Regions from separate parts of the Paenibacillus mesotrionivorans genome, predicted to be linked through region 1. Evidence: riboswitches for the same ligand, from Rfam matches in the RefSeq annotation. Region 1 holds a riboswitch; each other region holds the start of a gene.
The links. Region 1 has a riboswitch for cyclic di-GMP ahead of ACI1P1_RS09635 (transglutaminase-like domain-containing protein). Riboswitches for the same ligand answer to the same signal wherever they lie in the genome.
Positions count from the first base shown of each region.

Region 2: it holds a riboswitch for cyclic di-GMP, as region 1 does, so the genes downstream of both, ACI1P1_RS20845 (PilZ domain-containing protein) here and ACI1P1_RS09635 (transglutaminase-like domain-containing protein) in region 1, are expected to answer to the same signal.
Region 3: it holds a riboswitch for cyclic di-GMP, as region 1 does, so the genes downstream of both, ACI1P1_RS26085 (SH3 domain-containing protein) here and ACI1P1_RS09635 (transglutaminase-like domain-containing protein) in region 1, are expected to answer to the same signal.

Region 1 is NZ_JBJURJ010000005.1:311,637-317,506, reverse strand. Features, by position in the region: gene ACI1P1_RS09640 (collagen binding domain-containing protein) at 1-2,679, shown strand, start outside; cyclic di-GMP riboswitch class I at 2,848-2,934, shown strand; cyclic di-GMP riboswitch class I at 2,977-3,063, shown strand; gene ACI1P1_RS09635 (transglutaminase-like domain-containing protein) at 3,077-3,856, shown strand; gene ACI1P1_RS09630 (M23 family metallopeptidase) at 3,895-4,941, opposite strand; gene larC2 (nickel pincer cofactor biosynthesis protein LarC2) at 5,055-5,537, shown strand; gene larC (nickel pincer cofactor biosynthesis protein LarC) at 5,644-5,870, opposite strand, start outside.
Region 2 is NZ_JBJURJ010000014.1:175,063-180,932, forward strand. Features, by position in the region: gene ychF (redox-regulated ATPase YchF) at 1-983, opposite strand, end outside; gene ACI1P1_RS20835 (aminotransferase-like domain-containing protein) at 1,143-2,576, opposite strand; gene ACI1P1_RS20840 (LysE/ArgO family amino acid transporter) at 2,731-3,351, shown strand; gene ACI1P1_RS20845 (PilZ domain-containing protein) at 3,378-4,088, opposite strand; cyclic di-GMP riboswitch class I at 4,212-4,310, opposite strand; gene tadA (tRNA adenosine(34) deaminase TadA) at 4,583-5,047, shown strand; gene ACI1P1_RS20855 (ABC-2 transporter permease) at 5,131-5,829, opposite strand; gene ACI1P1_RS20860 (ABC transporter ATP-binding protein) at 5,861-5,870, opposite strand, start outside.
Region 3 is NZ_JBJURJ010000022.1:19,115-24,984, reverse strand. Features, by position in the region: gene ACI1P1_RS26095 (ADP-heptose synthase) at 34-546, opposite strand; gene ACI1P1_RS26090 (helix-turn-helix domain-containing protein) at 758-1,702, shown strand; cyclic di-GMP riboswitch class I at 1,808-1,894, shown strand; gene ACI1P1_RS26085 (SH3 domain-containing protein) at 1,979-2,719, shown strand; gene ACI1P1_RS26080 (NlpC/P60 family protein) at 2,686-2,928, shown strand; gene ACI1P1_RS26075 (CpaB family protein) at 3,079-3,795, shown strand; gene ACI1P1_RS26070 (AAA family ATPase) at 3,792-4,643, shown strand; gene ACI1P1_RS26065 (ATPase, T2SS/T4P/T4SS family) at 4,690-5,870, shown strand, end outside.

The sequences.
Region 1 (5,870 bases):
AGCGACCCCGCCCGTCCCGGACAAGCCGGGTTTCGGGTAACCTTCATCGGCTCCATCGACAAAGCGTATAACATCGTCTACAAGACCAAAGCAAGCGGCCGGGTGTATGCGGACAGCGACACGGACAGCAGCCAAACGGTTACCAATACAGTCTATTTTAACGGAACCGAAAAAACAGCCTCCAAAAAGCTGGAGTCCAGCATTTTGACCAAAAGCATCACCACAAGGGACTATAACGCCAAAACCGTCGGCTGGAAAATTACTGTGAACAACGACAAAAAGCCGGACGGCAGCTACTACACCATGCAAAACGCTGTGGTGACGGATACCTTCTCCCTGCAGGGCCTGTCCTTTGATGAAGGCAGCCTGGGGGTCAAGGGAAATAATAATAAGACCCTGGCCAAAGGAACGGATTTCACGTTGGCTCCCAAGGACGGCGATTACGCCAACGGATTTGTGCTTCTATTTACGGTGGACCTGACAGGTCCTTGCACCATCACCTACAACACGGGCTTCGATCTGGCTAACCAAACTGCCGGGGGCAAAATATTCCCCAACGCCGCCCATGTGGCTTGGACGGAGAACAGCACTCCCCATGAGCAGGCGGTTTCCCAGCCTTTTGACCCCAATGCGTACACCAAAAACAACGGCTTCAAAAACGGAAGCTACAATGCCGTGAAGAAGGAGCTAAACTGGGAGGTTGGCTTCAACTACAACCTGTGGACGCTCCAGAATGCGGTGGTCAAGGATGTGATCGAAGCGCCCCAGAAGCTTATTGGCCAATCGGTTAAGGTCTACGCCATGACCATTGCACCGGATGGCAATACAACCAAAGGTGCCGAGATCACTAGCGGGTTCACGGTTACTCTTCCTGATGCTGCCAACGGAAATACGCTGACAGTGGCATTTGACCAACCGATTACCAAGGGCTATTACCTGGTTTACAAAACAAGCCTGGAGAACGTGCTGGTGGATACCAATGCGTCGGATACCGCTAACCTGTACGACGGGGCGGTACCCAAGTCGGAAAATCTGACTGCATCGGTGAACATTCCCTATACCAATGAATATGTCACCAAGTCGGGAGCCCAAAGCGGGGACCGGATCAATTGGACCATCCATATTAACCGGAACCAATCCACCATCGAAAATGCCGTTATTACGGATACGGGATCAGCCAACCAGATGTTTGTACAGGATTCCTTCAAGGTGTACAACACGGTGGTCAGCCAGAATTCTTCCGATCCCACCAAGGTTAATGTGACCAAAGGGGCCACTCTTTTGCAGAAGGGGACGGATTACACCCTTAATTACAGCCAGGACAAGGATGGCAAGCCTGTATTTGAGCTGATCTTCCTGAATACCATCACCAAACCCTATATTCTGGAATATCAAAGTCTGGTCATTGCCAATAACAATGAAACGGTGTCGAATACCGCCCTGTTGTCCGGCACCAATGTGACCAGCACCAAAACCAGCAATACCACGAATGTTGTGGTTAAATTTTCCTCCGGGGAAGGGACCGGAAGCGGCGGCATCACCAATGCCAATCTTACTGTTGTGAAAAAGGATGCGGCGGATTCCAATGTGCGGCTTGCCGGCGCGGAATTCGATCTGTACCGCAAATCCGGTTCAGGCGAGATTTATGTGGCCAGCGGGAAGACGGATGCTCAGGGCGAAATTGTATTTACCCGGTTGTACGGGGGCAGCTACGTGCTGAAGGAGGTTAAGGCGCCGGTTGGCTACCGTTTGGACACGGCGTCCCACAATATCACCATCAATACCGCCGCGGTTACCACGGTGCTGACCAATGAGAAGCTTCCGTCTGTGACGCCAACACCTACGCCAACGGCAACACCGACGGCTACGCCAACGGCAACACCGACGGCAACACCGACGGCAACACCGACGGCAACACCGACGGCAACACCAACGGCAACACCGACGGCAACACCAACGGCAACACCAACGGCAACACCAACGGCAACACCGACAGCAACGCCGACAGCAACACCGACGCCGACATCGACAGCAACGCCGACAGCAACACCAACGGCAACGCCGACACCGACAGCAACGCCGACGCCGACACCTGATGGGAATTCAGGCGGGTCAGGGGAGGAACCAAGCACCCCGACTCCCAGTCCCACTGTCAGCCCCAGCGCCAGCCCGACGCCTGCAGTGACGGCCACCCCGACGCCTCAAGCCACCACAGAGGCTTCGGCCAGCCCGTCTCCCAGTGTTACACCGGAGCCTGGAACACCGAAACCAACGCTGACGCCGTCCCCTACTCCGACACCCTTGACCGAAATTACGGATCAGGACACGCCTAAGGGAGGCTCCGTACCGGTACCGGAGGGAGGAAAGGTGGATATTGCCAAACCCCCGGGGCATGGCACATTGAGCGTGGACGATACCGGCAGCTGGCTGTATACGCCTGATCCTGGATATACCGGGAAGGATTCCTTTACAGTCAATATCGTGGACAAGGATGGCAACGGGGAAGACCTGCTTATCGAAATCGATGTGGAGGAGGTCCCCTTGGGAGGCTTGACCCCTGCGCCGGAGATAGCCACCTTACCCAAAACCGGCGAGGAGCGGAGATTGCTGTGGCAATTGGCAGGAATAGGCCTGCTGGTTGCGGGAGTTTCCCTGCGGAGATTCCGTTTGAAGAAGTAACCCAAATCACAGGCCAAAGAAAGCTGCCGGACAGAGATTCCGGCAGCTTTTTTGTCATTCAAAAAAAATGTCTTTCCTGTGAAGGACAGGCTATAGGTACTAGCATATTTTTCTACAACTCTATTGAAAAAATGTCGAATTTCTGATAGATTAAAACCAAAGGCAATACACGATAAATGGCAAACCTGCCGAAAGGCTGGGACGCAAAGCTACAGGGTCTTCCCTTCCCAAGAAGGATGGCAGCCAGCTACCGAATGCAATTGGCTTTTTTCATTTTTAAGGCATCACCCAAGCCTACACCGATAACGGCAAACCTGCTGAAAAGCAGGGACGCAAAGCTAAAGGGCCTTCCCTTCGTCAGAAGAATGGCAGCCAGCTCCCGAAGGAGGTTTTTTGTATGCGGAAGTTCATCACGTCTATTGTCGCAGCAAGTATGCTTTTCGCATATGCATCCGCCGCATCTGCCGCATCCTGGTTGAATGACAGCAAGCTCTCAGCCGGATCCATCGGCGTCCAATACCAAGCGGATTCCGGTGCCCGGGTCAAGGTCATGGTTACCAAGGACGGGACAAGCTACACCTATGACTTGAAGAATAACGGAACCGAAGAAAGCTTCCCGCTTCAACTGGGCGATGGAACCTACAAAATTGCCGTACTGGAGAATACCACCGGCAACAAGTACAAGAGTGTATACTCGGCAACCAAAGATGTTGTGCTGGCCGATGCCAATGCCGTTTACCTGAATTCGACCCAAAATGTAAACTGGGCTGCGGCTACCGATGTTGTAGCAAAGGCGAAGGAATTGACTGCAGGCTTGAACACAGACGAAGCCAAGGTCAAGGCCATTTATGACTATATTATCGGTTCTGTAACCTATGATTATGAGCTGGCTGCCAATGTTGCTACCGGGTACATTCCTAACCTGAGCCAAGTATTGGTGGACGGGACAGGCATCTGCTACGACTATTCCTCCCTTTTTGCCGCCATGACCCGCAGCGTCGGGGTACCCACCAAGCTGATGATGGGCACATCGGAATATGTCAACGTATACCACGCCTGGAACGAAGTGCTTCTGAACGGGGCATGGGTAACTGTAGATACCACCGTGGATGCAGGCAGCGGAAGCGCCGCCTTCGCCAAGGACAGCAGCAAGTACGTTGCCGCTAAGAGCTACTAATAAACAGCAAGGCCGGAGGAGCGATCCCCCGGCTTTTTTTATTTCTTTTTGCGGCCTGCGGCCCGTTCCTCCCGCTCCCATTTTTTGAGGTGGGAATAAGGGTCGAAGGACCATTCGGCCAAGCCGTTATCCCGGTACAGGCCAAAATGCAGATGCGGAGGGAATTTCCCGGAGGTGCCGGGTTTGCCGTAGCCGGAGCTTCCCACCCAGCCGATCACCTGTGCAGGCTTGACCACATCGCCGGTTTTGACCTCCTTGCTGAAGCCGGAGAGGTGGGCGTAATAATGATACACATTATTCAGATCCCGGATACCTACTCTCCATCCGCCGAAGGGATTCCAGCCCATGACCTCAATAATTCCGTAGCAGGTGCTGCGGACTGGAACACCATGGTGGGCGAAGAGGTCGGTTCCCTCATGAATCCGGTCGCCTCCCCACCCGCGGCTGGCGCCCCAGGTATCCCGGTACGAATAATCCGCCCCCAGCGGGAGAGGAAATGCGTGGGTAAACAAATCCAGGGTACCGTAGGCGGCATAAATTTTGGAAAACTGGAGAATCCGTTCGACCGCCCGGTTATTCTGGTAATATTCCCATAACCCGATCCGGAAGTTTTCCTCATCCGTCCCGAATTTGGTAATCTGCCGCGCGAAGGCTGCCAGCCTGTCCAGATCGCTGTTCCGGTCCGCCCGCCCATCCCCGTTTCCGTCCAGACCTTTGCCGCCGAATGCCGCAATCCCTAACGGACTGGTATCCGTCCGGTCCGGATTAGCCAACCCCGCCCAGTCCTCCGGTGAGAAATAAACGGCCACCAGTCCGTCGCCCGGTGTGCGCTTCTTCACAAAGTTCATGGTGCGTTCATATTGATCGGCCGCGGCCAAATCAAACCACCTGATGCCTGTAATGGTGCTGGTTTCCTCAAACAGGGCCTTGCGTTCCCCATAGGCCTGATCGGCCGCTGCAGCGGCCTGGGGAGCTGAAACCTCCGCATCTGCCCCTGCCGGTTCCGCAGCTGCAAGCCCTGCCCCGGCCAGCCAGACGAAGGCCGCTGCTGCCGCGAGACCGCCGTATCGGTGCCGCCGTCCCATATGATCGTCCTCCCGCTCCTGGTTTAAGCCAATTTGGCATGTACTCCATGTGTGTGTGCTATACTTAGCATGTTTAAGGGAGTCGAATTTTATCCTGATGGGAGGGACCGGCCTTGGAGCATTCGCACAGACAAGAGCACACCGACGGAGGAATGGTGGTCATTCAGGCCAATCTGGATGACATGAATCCGGAATTTACCTCTTACATAACGGATCTTCTGCTGGCTGCGGGAGCCAATGATGTGTACTGGATTCCAATTATTATGAAAAAGGGCAGGCCCGGCATCATGCTGAATGTGCTGGTAGGCGAAGAAGGCATCGCCGCAATGGAGCAGGTGATTTTTGCGGAAACCACCACACTGGGGCTGCGGTACATACGGGCGGAATGCCACCGTCTTGGCCGGGAGTTCTTCCGGGTGGAGACCTGCTTCGGACCCATGACGGTGAAGGTGGGGTACCACCAGGGGAAAGTGGTGCAGTTCGCCCCCGAGTTCCGGGAATGCGAGGAGGCCGCGCGGCTCCACAAGGTACCCCTGAAGGAAGTATACGAAGAGGTGAGAAGCCGTTACCGGAGCGCGGCGGGACCGCTGGTTTGACGAAAGTCCACAAAAAAAGTGAATGGATGTCCCGCGGCGACCGGTACAATCGGCCTCTTCGGAAGATACATTCACTTTTTTTGTATTTGGGCTGCCGGATGGCAGTTTAGTGCTTGGTATCGCAGGCAGCTTCTCCGCTCATGGTCTCCTGTTCATGCGCATGGGGATGGGAGTGGGGATGACCACTGTGATGGTGATCATGGGTATGCTCTTCATCATGGGCATGCGTATGTCCGTGATGATCATCGCCGTGATGGTGATGATGCCCGTGTCCATGCTCATGATCGTCCCCGTGGTGATGGTGGTGGACATGCTCATGGGAGTCGTCATGGT
Region 2 (5,870 bases), on a different contig from region 1:
TCGTAGCCTACTACTTCCGCCCGGATAAACCCGCGCTCGAAGTCGGAGTGGATCACACCGGCAGCCTGAGGAGCCTTCATGCCCTTGCGGATAGTCCACGCCCGGACCTCCTGTACCCCTGCCGTAAAGTACGTGTACAGGCCCAGAAGCTTATACGCGCCGCGGATCAGACGGTCCAACCCGGATTCGGACAGCCCCAGCTCCTCCAGGAACATGGCCTTGTCCTCACCCTCCAGCTCGGCGATTTCGGATTCGACCTTGGCACTGATCGGCACCACTTCGGCACCTTCCTTGGCGCCGAATTCCCGCACAATCTGCACGTAAGGGTTGCCGTCGGCGTTGGCCGCTTCCCCTTCGCTGACATTGGCGGCGTACAGCACCGGCTTCATAGTAATCAGGTGGAAATCCCGCACCATCAGCCTTTCCTCATCCGTCAACTCCACACTGCGGGCGGGCTGATCGTTATACAGAGCTTCCTTGATCCGCTCCAGCATTTCCACCTCAAGGGCTACCTTCTTGTCGCCGCCCTTCAGATTCTTGCGGGACCGTTCCAGACGCTTCTCCACCGTTTCCACATCTGCCAGGATCAGCTCCAGGTTGATGGTTTCGATATCGCTAAGCGGGTCCACCTTGCCGGACACGTGGGTAATGTTCTCATCCTGGAAGCAGCGCACCACATGAACAATCGCATCCACCTCACGGATATGAGCCAGGAACTTGTTCCCCAGGCCCTCACCCTTGCTGGCGCCCTTCACAAGACCGGCGATATCGACAAATTCGAAAGCGGTGGGCACTATCCGGTTGGGAGTTACAATCTCGGCCAGCTTCTGGAGACGCTCGTCCGGCACTTCTACTACGCCCACATTGGGATCAATGGTGCAGAACGGGTAATTGGCGGATTCCGCCCCGGCTTGGGTAATTGCATTGAACAACGTCGATTTGCCCACATTGGGCAGCCCGACAATACCTGCTTTTAACGCCATCTATAAACAACTCCTAGACTATTGTTAGTTTGTATAAAAGGATACCACAGTTTAACCTTTATATTATACACTTCCGGGCAGGAGAAATAAAATAAACCTTTTGCATTTATGGAGGAAATATACAGAGGATGGGAAAAGCGGCAGCCCAGTATCGCTTTTTTAAAGCCGGCGGACCAGTCCGGCCAATATCCCAATCCCCCTGGACAGCTCCTCCAACGAAGCATAAGAGTAGGAAAGCCGCAGACAGGGTTTTTCCTCCGAACCATAGACCATACCGGGATTCAGCAGAATTCCCTCCCGGAGAGCGGCGTCGAACAATTGCTTCATGGGCAGGCTGCGGTTAAACTCCATCCAGATGTAGAAGCCTCCGCCGGGGATGCTCCACCGGGCCAGCCCGCCGAACTCCCGGTCCAGCGCCGCCGCGGCGGCCGCCCTTCGCTTCCGAAGCTGGCCGCGGAGCTGCTCCAGATGGCGCTCATGCCAGCCGTCCTCCAGCCATTGTAAGGCCGCCCATTGGGACAAGGAGCTGGCTCCGTAATCGATCTGCATCTTGATATCCGCCAGCCGGTCAATAGCCGTGCGGGGACCCACCACCCAGCCGATTCGCAGCCCGGGGCTGACGGACTTGGAGAGACTGCCTACATATAGTACGTCTCCGTGGTTGTCCAGACTTTTGAGGGAGGGCGGAGGCGGTTCGTCCAGCCACAAGTCTCCATACACATCATCCTCGATAATGGGAAGCCGGAGCTCCCGGCAGGTTTGGAGAAGCTCCTTCCGCCTGCTTCCGCTCATCACCTTGCCTGTGGGATTATGGAAGGTGGGGTTAGTATACAGCATAGCCGCCTGGTACTGCTTGCTGTACCGCTCCAATAATCCGGCACGTAGGCCCGCCTCGTCCATAGGGACTCCCTCCAGCCGGATACCCGCAGATTGGAATACCTGCACGGAATGGAGGTATGACGGGCTCTCCGCCAATACAGTGGAGCCGGGCCGCATCAGGCCTGCAGCAATCAGATGAAGGCCCTGGAGTGCGCCGGAAACCACCAGTACGGAATCGGCGGTGGCATGAATGCCCCTCTCCTGCAGGCGTTCCGCAATCCGCCGCCGCAGGGCGGGATTGCCCTTGGGCTCTTCATAGCCCAAGGCGACGGGACGTTTGGCTCCCTCCTGCAGGAGCCGGGCCATCTCACGGCCGGGAAGCAACTCCGGCGCCAGCTCCCCCGTCCCCAACCGGATGATGCCGGGGTCGGCCTCCATCCGGTTAATGGTCTGGATCACCGGCAAATTGGGCTGATGGCGCCCGCTCTCCGCCACCTGGCCCCAATCCGTTGGCGGGGCGGCCAGAAGGCTCCATGATTCGTTGACCACCCGGGTGCCCCCGCCCGTTTGTCCCTCAACCAGCCCCAGTGCTGCCAGCTCGGCCATGGCCTGTGCCACCGTGCTGCGGTTCACCTGCCACAGCCGTGCCAGAATGCGCTGGGAGGGCAGACGAGCCCCCACCGTCCACTCTCCGCGCAGTATACCCTCCTTGAAATAGCGGACAATTTGCTCCTGCAAGGACAGCTCCCCATACCGGTCCGGCTTCCAGTCCATTGTGCTCCCCCCTGTTTATATGTATTATCTCCCAATTTGGCTGGTTCTCCAACCATCCATTTGGCCGGAGACAAAAAAACAACCCTGCTATACAATCTGTTTCATAGAAAATGTTCTACCAAACAGAAAGGATGTGCTCCGGTTGTCGGTTCAATTGGCTTCTTCAGCTATTCACGGCTTTATTCTGGCCCTGGGCCTGATTCTGCCTCTGGGGGTGCAGAATGTGTTTATTTTTCAACAGGGGGCCCTTCAGCAATCCTTCCGCAAGGCTCTGCCGGCGGTGCTTACCGCGGCGGTTTGTGATACGCTTCTCATCGGATTGGCGGTAGCGGGTATGTCTCTGGCCGTACTCAATAACAGCTGGCTGGAGACACTATTAATGGCCGCAGGCTCCATTTTCCTGCTGTACATGGGGGCTTCCTTGTGGCGCAAGCAGCCCGGCTCCGCTTCCGGCGAAGCGGCTGTTTATTCCGGCCGCAGGCAGATCGCCTTCGCTGCCTCTGTCTCCCTGCTCAATCCTCATGCCATCTTGGATACCATCGGGGTAATCGGCGGCGCCTCTCTTCAATATGCGGGAGCCGACCGTCTGGTGTTCGCTTTATCATGCATTGTGGTGTCCTGGCTGTGGTTTGCAGCGCTGGCTCTGGCGGGCCGTCTGGCAGGCCGGTGGGATCCATCCGGCAGGCTGACTCTGTTGTTGAATAAAGTCTCCGCGGTAATTGTTGCCGGCATCGGCTTGGGTCTGCTGTACACGGCGGTAACCCGCATGCTGTAACGTGGGTTTTCCCATTTAAAAGCTCTCTATTTAAAAGTCCGCTTATTGGCCTCTTTTTTGGAGGTGGAGAGTGCCGTAATCTGTTCCCGCAGAATAAACGCCCGCAGGGTGTTTATCTTCACATCCTCCATCTCCACGTATTGGGCACCATAATAGGTGCTGCCGATTCCCTTTTCCATCCGGACCACCTTGGCGGTGCAGGCAATGAGGCTGCCCAGCTCCAATTCCAGCTTCAGCTCCGTGTGCTCCTCCAGCCGGAAAGGATCCGGCAGCGTAAACCCGATACCGCTCAGGCTGATATTTTTGATATCAATGGCCATCAATTGGTCCGCTTCCTCAAAGATACCGATAGCCCCCTTGCGTTTCCAGGCGGCCAGCTTCCCGCTTTTGCTGATCTCCACCCGTGGGAACATCCGCTTTTCATTAAACTTCCGCTGATTCTCCGGGGGATTGATCATCATGAGCGATCCCGTATCCTTGCCCACAATCGTAGAAGGAATCAGATACATGCCGGCCGGCGTGTACACGGTTAGCCTCACATTCTCCCCTAGGACAAAACGGTTGGAGTCGCTGATTTCAATCTCCAGCAAATCCCCCTCCACATGAGTCATAATCCCCGTGGAGACAAAGCCGCTTTTTTCCACAACGGTTCTGCAATGGACCAGGATAGTGGAGGAAGGAACCTCCTTCACCTCAGTAAAACCGACTTGCTTCTTCTTCGCTTCGACCCGGCTCATTAACGTCACCAGCCTTTCTATGAATTGTAGGGCGTCCCTTGCTGGGAGATGCGATAAAATGACAAAAAGCCGCCTCCGTCGGAAGCAGCTCTATCGATACAGCTTGCTTACGCCCCGGTGATATTCGGTAACCAGGCGATCCTAGCATTCCACCGGAGTGAACATACCGTAGACCCTAGGCTTTGCGTCCTATCCTTTCGGAATAGTTTGCCTTTTGTCGTATTACGTTGGGCAATTGGGAATCCTTCTAGCACTTTGGACCCTTGTTTTCTTCTATGAAAATAGTATACGGGTTTTCAAGAATGTTTTCAATCCATCACAAAGTCATTTTTTTGTGAATAAAAAAGGGGTGATTGTGATTTCATCTGGGGACGATTAGAATAAGATGTGGAAAAATGAGGCGGTTATTCACATCTATCCACAAAGTTATCCACAGGCTGTGCACAAGATCGAAAACATGTTCGGTTTCTTATCCATAACGGAGGTGGATTTTCATGGATCATGAATACTGGATGCGCCGGGCAATGGAAGAAGCGTACAAGGCGGAAAGCCTGGGAGAAGTGCCTATCGGGGCTATTATTGTGCGGCAGGGGGAAATTGTAGGCAGCGGGTATAATCTGCGGGAAACCACTCTGGACCCCACTGCCCATGCGGAAATGATCGCGATCCGGGAGGCAAGCACCCGTCTGCAGTCTTGGCGGCTGTTGGATTGTACTCTGTACGTTACGCTGGAGCCCTGTCCCATGTGTGCCGGGGCCATTGTGCAATCCCGTGTTCCCACCGTCGTATACGGAGCACCCGATCCCAAGGCCGGCTGTGCCGGCACCCTGATGAACCTGCTGCAGGAGGACCGGTTCAATCACCGGGTGGAGCTGGTAGGCGAGGTGCTGCGTGAGGAATGCGGCGGTATGCTTACCGCTTTTTTCCGCAGGCTGCGCGGCAAGAACAAACCCGGATAAGCAAAAACCGCTCTGTACGGCTTTTAGGCCCGGTGAGCGGTTTTTTGTGTGTAAATGATTTGTTTGTGTAAATGGGATCGGGATTAAAGATCCTCCCGTTTTTCGAAATAACGGATGGACAATCGGAGGGAGACTAAGAACATCAACACTGCCAGGCAAAATAACCCGATAATCCACACATATGGGCTGATTTTCTCCAATGCATCCCAGATGCGTTGCAGCCAGGCAGGTGGCCCAGCGGAAAAATCGAACCGGGAACGGACAGCCGACAGGATTGCGCCGGAGCTCCCCCCTAAGAGAATAAGGCCCATAAAGAAAAAGCGATTATAAACCTGTGCCTTAGCAACACCCATTTTGTACACCATTGGAATTAAAATTGAAACTAGCAAGCTATAGCAACAAGTAACAACTGCGGCGATCAGCAAGTTGACAACCCGATCTTCGTGCGTCTCGAAGGACAATGCCCCTCCCACTATCCCTATTAAGCTAAGTACAGCGGTGGACCCAAGAGCGAGCAGCACCACACTGGCATATTTAGCTTTGACTAATGTAGCTCGCGGCACAGGCAGGCAAATCAGCAGCCGGGTGGCGTGGTTTTTTTCATCCTCGTGCATGGACCGGTTAATGAAGCTGTACACAATCACAAAAACCGGCATCATAACACTGATCATATTATGCTGGTCCATGGCCGTCATATAGAAGAAAAAGAGCAGGCCCATAGCAAAAAACATATACGCCGACCGTCGCTGTATGGCAAAATCCTTCAAAATCAACTGCTTCATGACAGTCTCCCTCCCAGGAATTCAAAACTTGTTATCCGTGC
Region 3 (5,870 bases), on a different contig from region 1:
CCTGACATAACTGTCAGGGCCAGGGATTTTCTTCTAAAACTCCATCGGTACATCCGCTTCAACGGCATAATCGAAATCCTCAATGTCGAATACCTGCACAGGTATGGAGGCGTGAATCACCTTATCCACAAATTCCAGCTGATCTGTAAGAATAGGCAGCTTTTCTCTTAGAGACAGAAGAATCAGATCGGTCTCGATGGGATCAAACCTCTCCCCGTATTCGGCATTCTCCAGAGCATATACCACCGTCACGGTAACCCGCTGGTTCACAAGAAGACCAGGGCTTTTTTTCCATGGGGAAACCAAGGCGCGCTCAATTTTTTTCTTGTTCAAGGGCTCCTCGAAAAAGCCGATCAGGCCCTTAATGTATGTGCGCACATAGGTGTCATCCTCCTCCATAGACATAATGGGCTCGGGACTTTCCAACAAATCATAAAGCTCCATCAGGCTGGAGTAGGGCATTACATATTCAACCGGCTGAGCCGGCACCAGGAGCTGGCCGTATATCGCAAGCATAACCGCTTCAGCCACAAAACGCCTTTCCATACGCTGTCCTCCGCTTATTGCTCTTCCGTAATAGTCTGTCATGCTCTAATTATAGCAGGCTTCCGGGAGGAAGAGAACGGACATTCTTGTGCATTTCCTGGAAAATGGACAATGCAGGGCAGAAAAGAAAACGCTTCAGGCTTCTCCGTATTATTCCGCAGGATGCTTATGTTACAATAAAGAACAACAGGGTTTGAATGCGGAGGCGCTTATGGAATCTATTCGGGAAAATATACAGTACCAGCATCCATTTTTGGCGGTGAAAATTTTTGATGCCGTCCGTTCCTGCCAGCCGTACCAGAAGGTGACGCGCTGGCATTACCATAAGGAAATCGAGCTGATTCTGATGCTCCAGGGGCGCTACGGCTTCTATCTCAACGAAACCCCCGTTGTCCTGCAGCCCGGAGAGCTGATTCTTATCGGGTCTAATGAGCTGCACACGGATTATCCCTGCGACAACGGCTCTTATCTGGTGTTTCAATTTGATATCCAGGAGCATCTGGAAAACAGCGGTTTGCCTTATTACCGCTACTTTGCCGATCCTTCCGTCCCTCTTAGCAGGCTGAATTACATATTCCAGGAAAACCATGAGGTACGGCAGACGGTTGCCCGCTGCATCCAATCCATCAACGAGGAATTTCTGGCCAAGCAGGACGGCTACGAAATCGCCATCAGCATCCAGATCAAGCAGATCATTCTATCTTTGCTCCGCGCGGATTCACGGAAGGTCATCCCGTCCCGGGAGAATTCCGACATTATCCGGCTGCGTCCGGTTCTGGATTACATCGATATACACTTGAGCGACAAGCTCCAGGTGGAGGAAGCCTGCAAGCTGGCTAATATGAGCTACCATTATTTTGTGAAGTATTTCAAAAAAACCATGGGGATTTCCTTCGTGGATTATATTACCCTCAAAAAAATCAGGCGGGCCGAGCGGCTGCTGCTTACCAAGGATCTGAGCATTTCCCAGATCGGGGAAGAGGTGGGGATGTCCAACATGGCCCACTTCTACAAGATGTTCCGCAAATTCAAGGCATGCTCCCCTAATGAATTCCGCAAGAAGATGCTGTTTGATACGGCGGGTAGGCAGGAGGAGTTGAATCCACCGGAGGCTAAAGCACCACAAAGTTTCCAAAATTTTTCAGTGTGTCAATAGGTACCGGGGCATGAAGGAAATGACATAAATCGAGTCTGTTGCTCTATATTCGACAAGTACCCCCTCAATTTATAATGGGATTACGAAGACATCGACGACCCGGTTTTCCGATAAAGGCAAACCCGGCGAAAGCCGGTGACGCAAAGCTACAGGGGCTGCCCCGCTTAAGCGGAATGCCTGCCAGCTGCCGAACAGAAGATACCCTCAGGGGCACTCTTTCGGCCGGAAGAGTGCTCTTTCGATGACTTCGACATTATACCTAATGGAGGGTTCCACATGATGAAACGCACCCTGTCTCTGCTTCTTGCCGTCACCTTCCTCATTATGCTTCTTCCCCTCACCGCAGCAGCCGCCGAGGACGAGGTCCCCACGAAGGGCAAGGTAATCGCTGGCGTCAGCTTCCGGTCCCAGCCTTCAACCTCAAGTACGCTCTACCGGCTGCTCAAGAAAAACGAAACAGTTAAGGTCCTGGATGAAATAAACCCCTACTGGTACCGGATTGAGGATCAGAACGGCCAACAAGGTTTTGTCTCCGCCAGTGACAAATACATAGAGATCACCAGTAACGCAGAAGTCATTTACGGTGTGAATATGAGAAAAGCCCCTTCCACCTCAGGCGATGTTGTCCGTATGCTCACGAAGGGCGAAGAGCTGCTGGTTCTGGAGAAGGCCAATGACAGCTGGTTTAAAGTCAGAGATGCCGCAGGTGTCGAGGGGTATGCCAGCGCCGGCACCAAATACATAAAGCTGAATACCAACGTCTACAAAATGAAGCTGAGCAAGTCGGACCTGATTGAAGCCTTTATCGCTGAAGGCATGAAGTATATGGGCACGCCTTATGAGTTCGGCTCCACCCGGTTTGACATTACCACCTTTGACTGCTCTGACTTTGTGCTGCAGGCCTTCTGGAATGTGACCGCACTGCCATTCCTGCCGACTCCCGCGGTCAGGCTGCATACGTCCAGGAGCTGGGCGGAATTGAGATGGATTGGAAGAATCTCAAACGCGGCGATCTGATGTTCTTTATGTCCTACGCCGGCTCCAAAGCCTCGGACTATGCCAATGTCAATCCCATGACCGAGGAAGTGACCCATGTGGCCATCTACCTGGGCGACGGCCAGATGCTGCATACCTATTCGCCCGAATCCGGCGGAGTGCGCATCGACACCATCGAGGGGAAAACCTGGGCATACCGCTACCTATACGGCGGAAGCTTTATCCGGTAATACTGTAAATATTTACTTGACGTATTCCGGGCATGTCTGATAAGATAACCTCACTTGAATAAACGGATCATTAGTTTTGCGAAGGACGCAAACTTGGGAATTTCCCCGGTTTGCGTCCTTTTTTTCGTCCGGCATAAAGGAGAGGGAGCGTTGACCAGAAGAAGAAATTTAGGCTACAGCCTTGTGGCGGGATTGCTGGCAGTGCTGTTGGTCTACGGTGTGTACATGATTTTAATCCGGCAGGTGGAGCTGCAGCAAACGGTGCGCATTGTAGCCCCGAAGGATTTTATTCCCGCCGGAACCCGGCTGGAGGCAGGGATGCTGGAGCTGGTCACCGTTGTCAAAAGCGGGCTGCGTCCAGGCATGCTCGAGACGGTGGAGTCCGCTGTGGGCAAATGGGCGCTGGTTCCCCTGGGAACACGTGAGCCAATCCTGGATTGGAAGATAGACCGGTTTTCCCTGCTGCCCGCTCCCGGACAAGCCACCTTTCCCGTCCCCAAGGAATATGTGCTGTCCATTCCGGGAGGAATCCGGGCGGGGGACCAGGTGGCGGTTTATGCTACCGGCAAAAGCGGCACGGTCCGCCTGCTGGAGGAGGCGGTAACGGTGGCCTCCATCAAGTCCTCCGCCAATACGGAGGTGGATGATCCCAAGGAGCCGAGCATTATCGCCAAGGTGAATAACGACAAGGAGAAGCTGTATACCTCCCGTAGGGATGCCAATGGTAAGGCGGAGCAGCTGAATTTGAACCTGACCGAGGACCAATGGCGCGTGATCGACGAAGCCTGCGGAACGAAGCAGAACAAGCTGGTAATCGCCTTCCTGTCCGCATCCAAGCCGGAGGAGGAAGGAGGAGAGAAGCCATGAACGGAAACGGGAAGCTGATTGTGTTTACCGGCTCCACCCCCAATATCGGGACCACGGTAGTGGCCTTTGGCACTGCGGTCCTGCTGGCCCGGCTGTCAGGCGAACCGGTGGGGCATCTATGCCTGAATTTGAAAAGCTCAAAGCTGCACCATTATGCGGGTTTAGATCCTTGCCCACCCGGGGTGGACCAGATCCGGGCGGAAATGCGCTCCGGGGGATTGACCCCCGGTTTCCTGAAGTCCCGCATGGTACAGGTTAAGGGAGTACCAGGTGTTCACGTTCTGTTTGGCTCGCTCCAGCGGGAGCAGGCGGAGTTTTTTCAGCCGGAGGATATCAGCCATCTGCTGGACATCGCCACGCAGTGTTTTCCGCGATGTGTGGTGGAAGTCAATGCCTATTGGGATAACGCCGCCACGCTTGCAGCGCTGATGCAGGCGGATGAACGTATTCTGGTCACATCCACGGAGCTGGGGCATTTCCAGGAGGACGTAAACCGTGGCCTAAAGCAGATGGCCCCCATGTTCGGTGTGAGCTCCGAACAGTTCCTGCTGGCGGTCACACAGCATAACCGCAGCGACGGCCTGACCCCGCAGGATGCGGCCAAGGAAACGGGCATGCGTCTTGCGGCTGTGGTGAAGGCGGACCCGGAGCTCAGGCGGCTGCTGGGCCAGGGCAGGCTGGCTGAATATATCGGCGGCAATGATGGGATTACCCAGGCGCTTCTGTCCCTGTGCGCTGAGCTGGGGGTCTCCCCCAAGGAGCCGGCTTCTGGGGAAGGGATATGGGCTTTGCTCGGACGGCAAAGCCGGCTTTTCCTGGGAGGGCGGACCCCACGCAGGAACCAATGAATATGAGACTGCAGCCCATGCTGCGGTTCCCTATAAGGAGGTTAATATGGAACAACGGTTTTCAGTCCTCTCCTATGCGGACAAACGACGCCAACTGGAGGAGGAAAAAAGCCGCAGGAGCGGAGGCGGGTCTCCCGGCCAGGAAGGGGAGGACAGCTGGTTCCGGGTGTTGATGGACGAGATCCGCAAGGAGCTGGCGGCCCCCCGGGGGAAAACGGAGGAGGAGCGCCGGATCTACACGGATACCCTGAACAGGGCTGTCATCGGCTACGAGCCTGCCCGCCGGGCTATTATGGGCATGATTGTGGATCTTTTGGCCAAGAAAAGAATCCACCGCCCGCCGCCGCCCTCCACCCGGTACACCAGCCTCGCCGAGGCTGCTTTTGCGGAGGTGATCGGGTGGAATGTCCTGGACACGGTGCTTCGCCACAGGTCCGGGCTGGAGGAGATTCAGGTCATCGGCGAGCAGATATTTGAGGTGCGGCAGGGAAACCCCGCCCTATCGCCGGTGAAGCTTCAATCTGCCAAGGAGCTGGAGCGTCTGCAGCAGAATCTGGTGTTGTTTAACGGCGACTCCCTCCATGTCCGCAAAAAATGGGCGGAGGTCACCCTGCTGGACGGGGCGCGGGTCACCATGACGGGCATGGGCTTTACCTCGTCTCCTACGCTGACTATCCGGTTTTATTCCCAAGCCCTGTTCGACCTGGAGGAATTGTCCCGGCCTGAAACCGGAACACTCCCGGAGGAGGTGGCGGAGCTAATGCGGATATTGGTGCGGGCCTCCTTCAATCTGGTGATTACCGGCTCCACCAATTCGGGCAAAACCACCCTTATCAAGGCGCTGATCCGGGAGATGCCCGACCATGAGCGGCTGGTAACCATCGAATCCCGGTACGAGCTGCGGATCAAGCGGGACTTTCCGCAAAAGAATTGTGTGGAATACGAAATCAACGAGGATGATCCCCGGCATGACGGCGCACAGGCGTTTAAGCTGGCTCTCCGGCAATCCCCCAAACGGATCATCCATGCGGAAATCCGGGATCAGGATGCCGCTCTGTATGTCCGGGCCTGCACCCGGGGCCATGAGGGCAGCATGACCACCGTCCATGCCAGTGCCCTGGAGGATGCGCCGGACGCCATAGCGGATATGTGCCTGATGGAGAACCGGGCTATGGAGCCGGCCAGGCTGGTCCGGCGGATTGCCCAATATGTCACCCAGATCGGAAT